2 regions of the Pigmentiphaga aceris genome follow, and region 1 is predicted to be linked to the other one. Evidence: predicted binding sites of a transcription regulator. Region 1 holds the regulator's gene; the other holds the start of a gene.
The links. Region 1 encodes FliA, which starts transcription of late flagellar genes. Its sites were predicted from a motif close to CTAAAGTTTNNNNNNNNNNNGCCGNTA; they were not measured.

Region 1 (4,419 bases):
ACGGATGCTGCGTGATCGCGCCCAATCCCAGGCCGACGTGCTGGGTGCCGAAATCGCTGTCCGGGTGCCGACACTGGCCTCCAGAGCCGCTGACGCGCCCTGCAAACCCGAAGTTTTCCTGCCGCCCTCCTCCAGATCCTGGGGCAAGACGCAGATCGGCTTGCGTTGCGCTGACAGCAACTGGACAGTGCGCCTGCCTGCCGAAGTGTCATTGACCGCCACGATTCCCGTGCCCACGCGTCCGATCAAGGCAGGCTCCGTGCTGGCACAGGGCGACTGGACCTTGACCGAGCTGGATGTTGCTGGCTGGACACGCGGCGTGACCGTTGATGAACAAAGTCTTGCCGGCTCACGGGTAACGCGACCGCTGCGTGCCGGTGAACCAATTCCGCCAGACGCACTGACCTCGGCAGCCCGCATGGGTGTTGGCGAACAAGTGCGTGTGTTGTTGATCGGCAAAGGATTTACCGTTCGCTCTGCCGGAGAAATCGTTCAGCAGTCGACCGTGGGCGGTTCAGCCCGGGTAAAACTTGAATCCGGACGAACGGTGTCGGGTACCTTGCGCGCGGACAAGCAGATCGAGGTACATCTGTGAGAACATATGCTGGCACGTGCCCGCGCAACTAGCGCGCCAAATACACAAACTGATAAAGTTCCTGGCGATATAGCCCTACAGTTTTAAGCAGGCCCGCCGTTACTAGGGTATATCGCAGGAGTCATGTCGTGAAAATCACCCAGAACGGTACCGATCCGCTTCGTCCCAGCAGCAATGCTCAGGCCGGAACACGCGTTCGCCAGACCAACGAGCAAGGCGCGCCCAGCGGCGTGAGCGCCAGCTCTTCATCGATCCAGCTGTCGGCTGCATCGCGCGAGACGCAAGGCAGCGAAGCACCTTTCAACGCTGCCCACGTCGAAGAAATCAAACAAGCCATCCGTGACGGCAAGTTCAAGGTGAACGCCGAAGCTGTGGCAGACAAGTTCCTGCAAATTGAACGCGAACTCATCACTTCCCGGTAATTCCCTCGCGGGATTACAAGGCGTAGACGCGGCTACCCTCAGCCGCTTCGAGCCCTTGATGCAACGTTGCGATGCGACGGGTGCCCAGCTGACCGATGCCATGGCACGCGGCGATTCCGACCTGGTCCGCAGTCTGGCGGGCGAAGTCGCGCAAATCCTGTTGAGCCTGCAAAAAGTCTTGCCGGAACTCGCAGAGCAACTCAGCACGGCAGATGAGTCAGTGCGCCAGGCATGGCGTGTCCGGATCGAGAACACGGCAAAGCCGCTGCGCGTTGCTGCTGCACTCTCCGACATTCAAGCTCACGCAGCCAGCAGTCGCCTGGCAGTACTGGCACGTGCCGCCGGTCTTGAGACCACATACGGTCCTGGCGGCCAACTGACGCTGAAGACGGTCTAAGCGTCGCAGCAGAACAGTGCCACCACAGTACTGCAAAGACATCCGGCCGACGATCCGTTGCCGGATGTCAGCCAGAAGCAGTTAGAAAATCCCCAAAATCCCCAGTAAGAAATCCCTTTTGCCGATTCAGTCGCCCAGCGACCTGAACCTCAATTGGCGCGCCAGCTCTTGAGTCGTGTCCGCAGGCGTGCAACCGCCTGAGAATGCAGCTGGCACACGCGCGACTCGGTCACGCCCAGCACGGCAGCAATTTCCTTCAAGTTCATCTCGTGCTCGTAGTACAGGCCCATCACGAATTTCTCGCGTTCGGGCAGGCGCTCGATACCTTCGACCAGCGCTTCCTTGAAACGACGATCGGTCAGCCGTTCCTGCGGATTTGCCGAATGGTCGGCAATATGGCGGTCCAGATAGTTGTCGCTATCTTCGTCCGAGTCCATATCCTCGTAGTAGAAGAGGTGCGAGCCGCGTGCATCGGCCAGCATGTGCCGGTACTCGTCGATCGGCACCTCAAGCGCTTCGGCCATTTCGTTTTCCGACGGTGCGCGCCCCTGCTTGTGCTCAAGCTTCTGCATGGCCACGTCGATTTTGCGCTGCGTCTGTCGAACGCTGCGCGGCAACCAGTCGCCGCGGCGCAACTCGTCGAGCATCGCACCGCGCACCCGCTGCGTGGCGTAGGTTTCGAACTGGGCACCCATGCCCTCTTCGAATCGTTCGAGCGCATCCATCAGGCCGATCATGCCGGCCTGGATCAAATCCTCGATCTGGACACTCGCAGGAAGCCTTGCCACCAGGTGGTGTGCCATGCGGCGCACCAAGGGGACATGGCGCTCCAGCTGTCTATCACGTTCTAGCGTGCCGGCTCGGTTGTACATGAGATCTTATTCAGGAAATATCCAACTCGGCGTGCAAGCCGAGAAAACGCTCGGCGGTCAGGCTGAGCTGGGTAGCGGCCTCCATCGCCGCGGCCCCCGCCCAGATAGACACCGACAGTTGCGGCAAGATGGCGTGCAGCCCTTTGATCAGCACATAGGCTGTCATCAATTGCCCCGGCTGCGAATCAACCACCATGATGAACCGCGTGTTTTCACCACTCCACGAGGCAAGCTCGCTCGCCCGCTGGCGGCCTGCCCCGATGATCAGGATGTCGGGCACCGACGGCAATGCCACGACAACATCCAGAATCTCTTGCATGGTTACATCGCCACTGACAACCCGCATCAAGGCGCGAGCTGCCGGCAGCAAGAAGCAGCCTGGCTCGATCGCGTGCAAGGCGTGATCGGCAGTGGTGTGGCCGTCCAGCAAATGGCCTAGTTCGAAGCGTGGCGTGACCGAGAACGCCCGCGCCAGGTCGCCGTATGACGGATCGAGCACCAGGGGTGCGCGACCTTCGCGGCGCAACGCCAGCACACGCCGCCGGATGGCAGCCGCGCGCACGGCTGAATTGGTTGCCCAGACGATCTCGACAACCGGCGTCGCAGGCTGCAGCAATCGACGCAAGCCCGATGCCTGATCAGTTAGTTCGCCAGAATATAGTGACGTGCCCTGCACGGTCAGGACTCCATCATGAGACGCGGGCCGGATTGCCGGAAGGGGCATCCACCGCAGGCATTGAAGACCAGTCCAGCTCATCGCCTTCAAGCTCGAACAAGGACGAGCCGCGCTGCTTGAGCGCGCGATGCACCAACAACTGGATGTTGGCACCGTGCAAGTCTTCCGGTACGCGCTGACCCGTGGTCAGGAAATGCAGCGGCAGCTGATGACGAATGGCGGCGTCCAGCGGACCGCCAAGGCGCACCGCTTCATCGAGCTTGGAGATGATCGCGCCGGCCAGGCCGTCGCCGCGATACGCCTGGACGATGTCTTCGGCCTGTTCTGCATGCGCACCACCCGGCAGTACCAGCAGGCGCTGCACGTTCGTCACGGCAAGGGATTGCAGATGTTCGGGGATGCGCTCGTCGCGCTGGCTCATACCGGTGGTGTCCACCAGCACCAGCTTGCGGTCGCTCATGCCCAGCAAGGTGGATTCAAGGTCTTGGGCACCGCGTGCGGTGTAGACATCGACGCCCAGAATGCGGCCGAAGGTACGCAGCTGGTCAACGGCACCGATCCGGTATTGGTCGGTGGTGATCAGACCAAGTGAACGGGCACCGTACTTCACGACGCAGCGCGCGGCGATCTTGGCCGTGGTCGTGGTCTTGCCCACACCCGTCGGGCCGACGATGGCGTAAATGCCACCTTTTTCGACAATGCTGTCAGCCAGCGGCACCGTGCGCAGATTGCGCACCAGCACTTCGCGCAACCACTGTTCTGCTTGAGCCTCGGCGTAATCGTCGGGCAGGCGAGCCAGAATCGTACGCGCCAACACCGGCGAGAAACCCGAGTCGACCAGCGTGCGCCACAGATTGCGACGCATGGGGTTGCGGTGGGTGGCATCACGCCAGGTCAGCGCGCCCATCTGCTGGGACATCCACTCACGCATGGCGCGCATTTCTTCCATGACCGGTGCGGTCGCGGCAGAAGCAATGGCCTGCGCATCTTCCGGCGAGATCGCGGGCGCTGCGGCTGGCTGGGCTTCAGGCGACGAATGCGAGGCAGCTACCGGCAAGCTGGGTTGCGACTGGCGCAGGGTCTCGCGCATGCCTTGTTCGGTTTCCGACACGCGGCTGCCCGATTCTGCAATCGGGCGCACGCGGGGTCGTTCAGGTTCGGGGTGTACGGCTTCACGTTGGGGACGGCTTGCCTGCGGCAGATTGGAGCGCACCACGTGCTGCGCCTGGTCCTCATCCATGCGCGGCCAGGCCGGCGTGCCGCTTTGCTGTGCCAGCACACGTGCAGCCGGCGACAGGCGCACGGGTTCGTCTTCGATCTCGTCCCACAACGCGCGGCCACCGGTCTCGCCCGTATCGTTGTCACTGCCGCTATCTTGACCAATCGGCGCGGGCACGCTGTAGGACGGACGCTGCGGCGCAACCGTGGCCGGCGCGAGCACGGCGTTTTGTACATCG
Region 2 (4,419 bases), 1.5 Mb from region 1:
TGCCATCGGCACGACGCTTGGTGATGCCCAGCAGTTTGATGCGATAGCCCAGTTCTTCGGCGTACTTGATGTCCACGGCCGACAACTGGCTGATGCCTTCGATGTGGGCACGGTCGAACTGCACCGGAATGCCGAAGGCAATCGATGCCAGCAAGGTCAGCTTGTGCGCAGCGTCCACACCTTCGACGTCGAAGGTCGGGTCGGCTTCGGCGTAACCGAGTGCCTGTGCTTCTTTCAGCACGTCGGCAAACGGCAGGCCACGGTCGCGCATTTCCGACAGGATGAAATTGGTGGTGCCGTTGATGATGCCGGCAACCCATTCGATGCGATTGGCGGTCAGGCCTTCGCGAATGGCCTTGATGATCGGGATGCCACCGGCAACTGCCGCTTCGAAGGACACCATCAGGCCCTTGCTGCTGGCCAACGCAAAGATTTCGTTGCCATGCTTGGCCAGCAGGGCCTTGTTGGCCGTGACCACGTGCTTGCCCTGAGCCAGCGCTTCCAGCACCAGGTCACGGGCAATGCCGGTGCCGCCAATCAGTTCGACCACGATGTCGATAGACGGATCGCGCACGATCTCGAACGGATCGGTGACGACCTCGGCGTCATTGCCGACACGTTCCTTGGCGCGAGTCAGGTCACGTGCGGAGACCTTGGTGACCACGATGCGGCGTCCGGCGCGACGCGCGATTTCTTCGGCATTGCGTGCCAGCACTTTGAAGGTACCGCCGCCAACTACACCAAGGCCCAGCAGGCCGACTCGAATGGGTTCCATCTGACTTTCCGTAAGCTTTGAATCACACGGCGGAACCAGCTTTCACCGATTCCGCAAAAATGGGATCGCGGGGTCCGTCCCCGCGACAATCCTGTGGGCAGCCGCCCGTCCTTGCGGAACAGCCACGCAGATACCTTGCGAGGCTAACCCTATAATCTATCGGAAGCCCTTGGCCCCGGCAAATCGCCGCACCGCCACATACCGCCATTTCCCGTCATTCTTTGCGGAATTCAGCATGAGACTGCACGTCGACTCCAATCCCAACGCCAATACCATCACTGCCTATGGTTCCGGCTATCTGGACATCAACAAGGTGCGCCACGACTACGCGGTGACCTTCGGCACCAGCGGCACGGTCGAGCGCTGGCCCGTGACGTCTGTCGACGACATCAACGCCGACGCGCTTGCACAGGCGTCCAAAGACCAGCCGGAAGTGTTGTTGATCGGCACAGGTTCACGCCAGCGCTTCCTGACCGGGCCGCTGATCAAGCCCTTGCTGAAGGCCGGCATCGGCGTTGAAGTCATGACTACCCAGGCGGCAGCACGCACCTTCAACATCCTGGTTGCCGAGGGACGGCGTGTTCGCATCGCGCTGATTCCCGAGCAGGATGCGTAGTCCGCCCATCCCCTTCCCAGACCCTCATTTACACACTGACTTACACACAGGAATCTGCATGCGTCCCCTCGTCGGCCGTCCCGCGCCGGGCTTCACCGCCGCCAGCACCCAGGGCGAAATCAGCCTGAGCGATTTCCTCGGCAAACCCGTGGTGCTGTATTTCTATCCCAAGGACAGCACACCGGGCTGCACCACCCAGGCACAGAACTTCCGTGACCAGGCCGAGGCGTTCAAGGCAGCAGGTGCGGTGGTGCTGGGCGTGTCGCGCGACAGCATCAAGTCGCACGAAAACTTCCGTCTGAAGCAGGAATTGGAATTCACGCTGGTGTCCGATCCGGACGAGGCCGTGTGCCTGGCCTATGACGTGATGAAGCTGAAGAACATGTACGGCAAGCAGGTGCGTGGCATTGAACGCAGCACGTTCCTGATCAACGCCGAGGGTCTGCTGGTGCAGGACTGGCGTGGCCTGAAGGTGCCGGGCCATGTGAACGAGGTGCTGTCAGCCGTGCAGGCACTGGGCTGAATATATATAGGTCCAGACGTAAAACAGGCGGGTCCGCAGACCCGCCTGACGTACCCGGCTGACGTACAGCACGATCAAAGAACATGATCGACAAAGCCTTGTGGCCAAGGGCAGAAACGTTTCCGTATTCAGGCGACGAGCCCTGCCCTTGTCACCCTCAAGCTGCGGGTTTGGTGCTGTCAGACTGAACGCCAGCCTTTGCTTCGGTCGGAGTACCTGCCTGAGCACCCGCCTCAGTAGACTCCTTGGGCTGGAATTTCGCCATGAACTCGTCAAGCCCCTTCATCACCAGCTCGTAGGTCTTGTCCACGTTGCTGGCCACATCGCCTTGCAGCGCGCTCAGGCCTTCGAGAATGCCACGCGCGTCTTTGAAGCCCTGCTCGATCCCGCTGCGAATCGTCTCCATGAAGGCCGCGGCCGTCTCGGATTCGTCTGCATTGGGATGTTTCTTGGCGAAAGCCTCGTAGAAACCAGTCGCCAGACTCACAATCCGCCCAGCCGTACCCTCGGGTGAATTGTCTTGCTGAGACGCGGTTTGCAGCGCAGGAATGCCGCTGCCGTCGTCCAGCAGTTCATTGAGCTTGTCGACCACATTGCGCAGCACCAGCTGCTGCGACTCGTTTCCAGCGCTGATCGACACCGTCAACGACGCTTGCACGATCTGCGTATTCACTTGTGCCTTGTTGCGCGCCATCGCTTCGGTAGCGGTTGGCGCGGGCTTGGCGGAGGCCGACGCGCTGGTGGCGTCGGGATGGGTGGTGCTGCTGGTGTTGCTATTGGCAATATTGGATGTCTGGATAGCCATGCACGTCCTCCAAAAGAAGCGCCTTGCGCGTGGCAATACTTCCGGCAATGATCGCCCCGGCGTACGCAATGCGTGACTAACGGCAAGCTTAATCAAAGCTTAATAGTTGGCCGACTGATGAATTACGACAATGCTGGTTGCCAAATCCAACCTAAGCACGGTCTTGCTCCATAAATCCGCCATGGAAGTGCAGTATCGTTAAGGCTCCTGACGAGGAGACCTGTATTCATGCCGCTTCCCAAGATGCCCACCCGCCCCGCCTCGATCCTGAGTGCGTCGGACGGTGAACCTGCAGCAGCCGTGACGCGCGCCAAACGCAAGCCGGCTGCAACCGAGCCGGAAGTTGTTGTTCCCCCCTCCCCTCCTCTTGTACAGCCCGAATTGACAGGCATGCGTGCCACGCCGGCCAAGTCCGCACGTCCGAAACGCGGCAGCGATGCCGTGTTGCTGTCCAGCGCAGCGAAGCGCGCAGCACCCGCTGCTCCCGCGGTTGCCCAGCCCCTGGCTCAGACCGCAGCTGCGCTGCCGGTCGACGCGCCTTCCGCACCGGCGCGCAAGTCTGCGCGGGTTGCCAAAGAAGTCGCCGCACCCGTTGCCGTTGCGGAAAAAACACCCAAGACCAAAGCAGCTGGCAAAGCCGCACCGGCAGCCGACGCACAGCAAGCTGTTGCCGCCGTGGCACCCACCGCCACGGCACGCCCGGCGGCGCGCAGCCGTCCGAGCGTCGAAACCACACGCCGCGCGGCGCGTGCGCACGCCGATGCCAAACGCATCTTCGTGCTGGACACCAACGTGCTGTTGCACGATCCCAGCTCGTTCTTCCGCTTTGCCGAGCACGACGTCTTCCTGCCGATGATCACGCTGGAAGAACTCGACGACCACAAGAAAGGCGTGTCGGAAGTCGCACGCAACGCCCGCCAGGTCAGCCGCCTGCTTGACCAGCTGGTGGTCAACAGCGAGCAGATCGACGACGGTATTCCGCTCGACAAGCTGGGCAACCGCGATGCGCTGGGCCGCCTGCTGTTGCAGACCACCAGCATGACCGGCGAACTGCCCGACAGCCTGCCGGTGGGCAAGGCCGACAACCAGATTCTGGGTGTCGTCAGCGCCGTCAAGATCAAATACCCGGACCGCGAAGTGGTACTGGTGTCGAAAGACATCAACATGCGCCTGAAGGCGCGTGCACTTGGCCTGCTGGCCGAGGACTACTTCAACGACCAGGTGCTGGAAGACTCAGACCTGCTGTATACCGGCATGCTGCAATTGCCGGACGACTTCTGGGACAAGCACGGCAAGGGCATCGAGTCCTGGCAGCAAAGCGGCAGCACCTTCTACCGGGTAACCGGCCCGCTGTGCGCGCAATTTGCAGTGAACCAGTTCGTGTACTTCGAGGGCAGCATGCCCTTGTACGCGCAGGTGCGCGAAGTGGTCGGCAAGACCGCCGTGCTGCAAACCCTGCGTGACTTCACCCACAACAAGAACAATGTGTGGGGCATCACCGCCCGCAATCGCGAACAGAACTTCGCGCTGAACCTGCTGATGAACCCGGAATGCGACTTCATCTCGCTGCTGGGTCAGGCGGGTACAGGCAAGACGCTGCTGGCGCTGGCGGCGGGGCTGACGCAGGTACTGGAAACCAAACGCTATACCGAGATCATCATGACCCGTGTCACGGTGCCGGTGGGCGAAGACATCGGTTT

Region 2: the regulator FliA is predicted to act here: its motif matches at 2,797-2,823, upstream of FXN63_RS09400 (DUF5610 domain-containing protein).

Annotation. Positions count from the first base shown of each region.
Region 1 is NZ_CP043046.1:3,751,765-3,756,183, forward strand. Features, by position in the region: gene flgA (flagellar basal body P-ring formation chaperone FlgA) at 1-595, shown strand, start outside; gene flgM (flagellar biosynthesis anti-sigma factor FlgM) at 724-1,017, shown strand; gene FXN63_RS16275 (hypothetical protein) at 1,076-1,414, shown strand; gene FXN63_RS16280 (RNA polymerase sigma factor FliA) at 1,564-2,286, opposite strand; gene FXN63_RS16285 (MinD/ParA family ATP-binding protein) at 2,297-2,911, opposite strand; gene flhF (flagellar biosynthesis GTPase FlhF) at 2,976-4,419, opposite strand, start outside.
Region 2 is NZ_CP043046.1:2,212,132-2,216,550, reverse strand. Features, by position in the region: gene FXN63_RS09415 (homoserine dehydrogenase) at 1-775, opposite strand, end outside; gene FXN63_RS09410 (Mth938-like domain-containing protein) at 1,011-1,391, shown strand; gene FXN63_RS09405 (peroxiredoxin) at 1,450-1,914, shown strand; gene FXN63_RS09400 (DUF5610 domain-containing protein) at 2,072-2,719, opposite strand; gene FXN63_RS09395 (PhoH family protein) at 2,948-4,419, shown strand, end outside.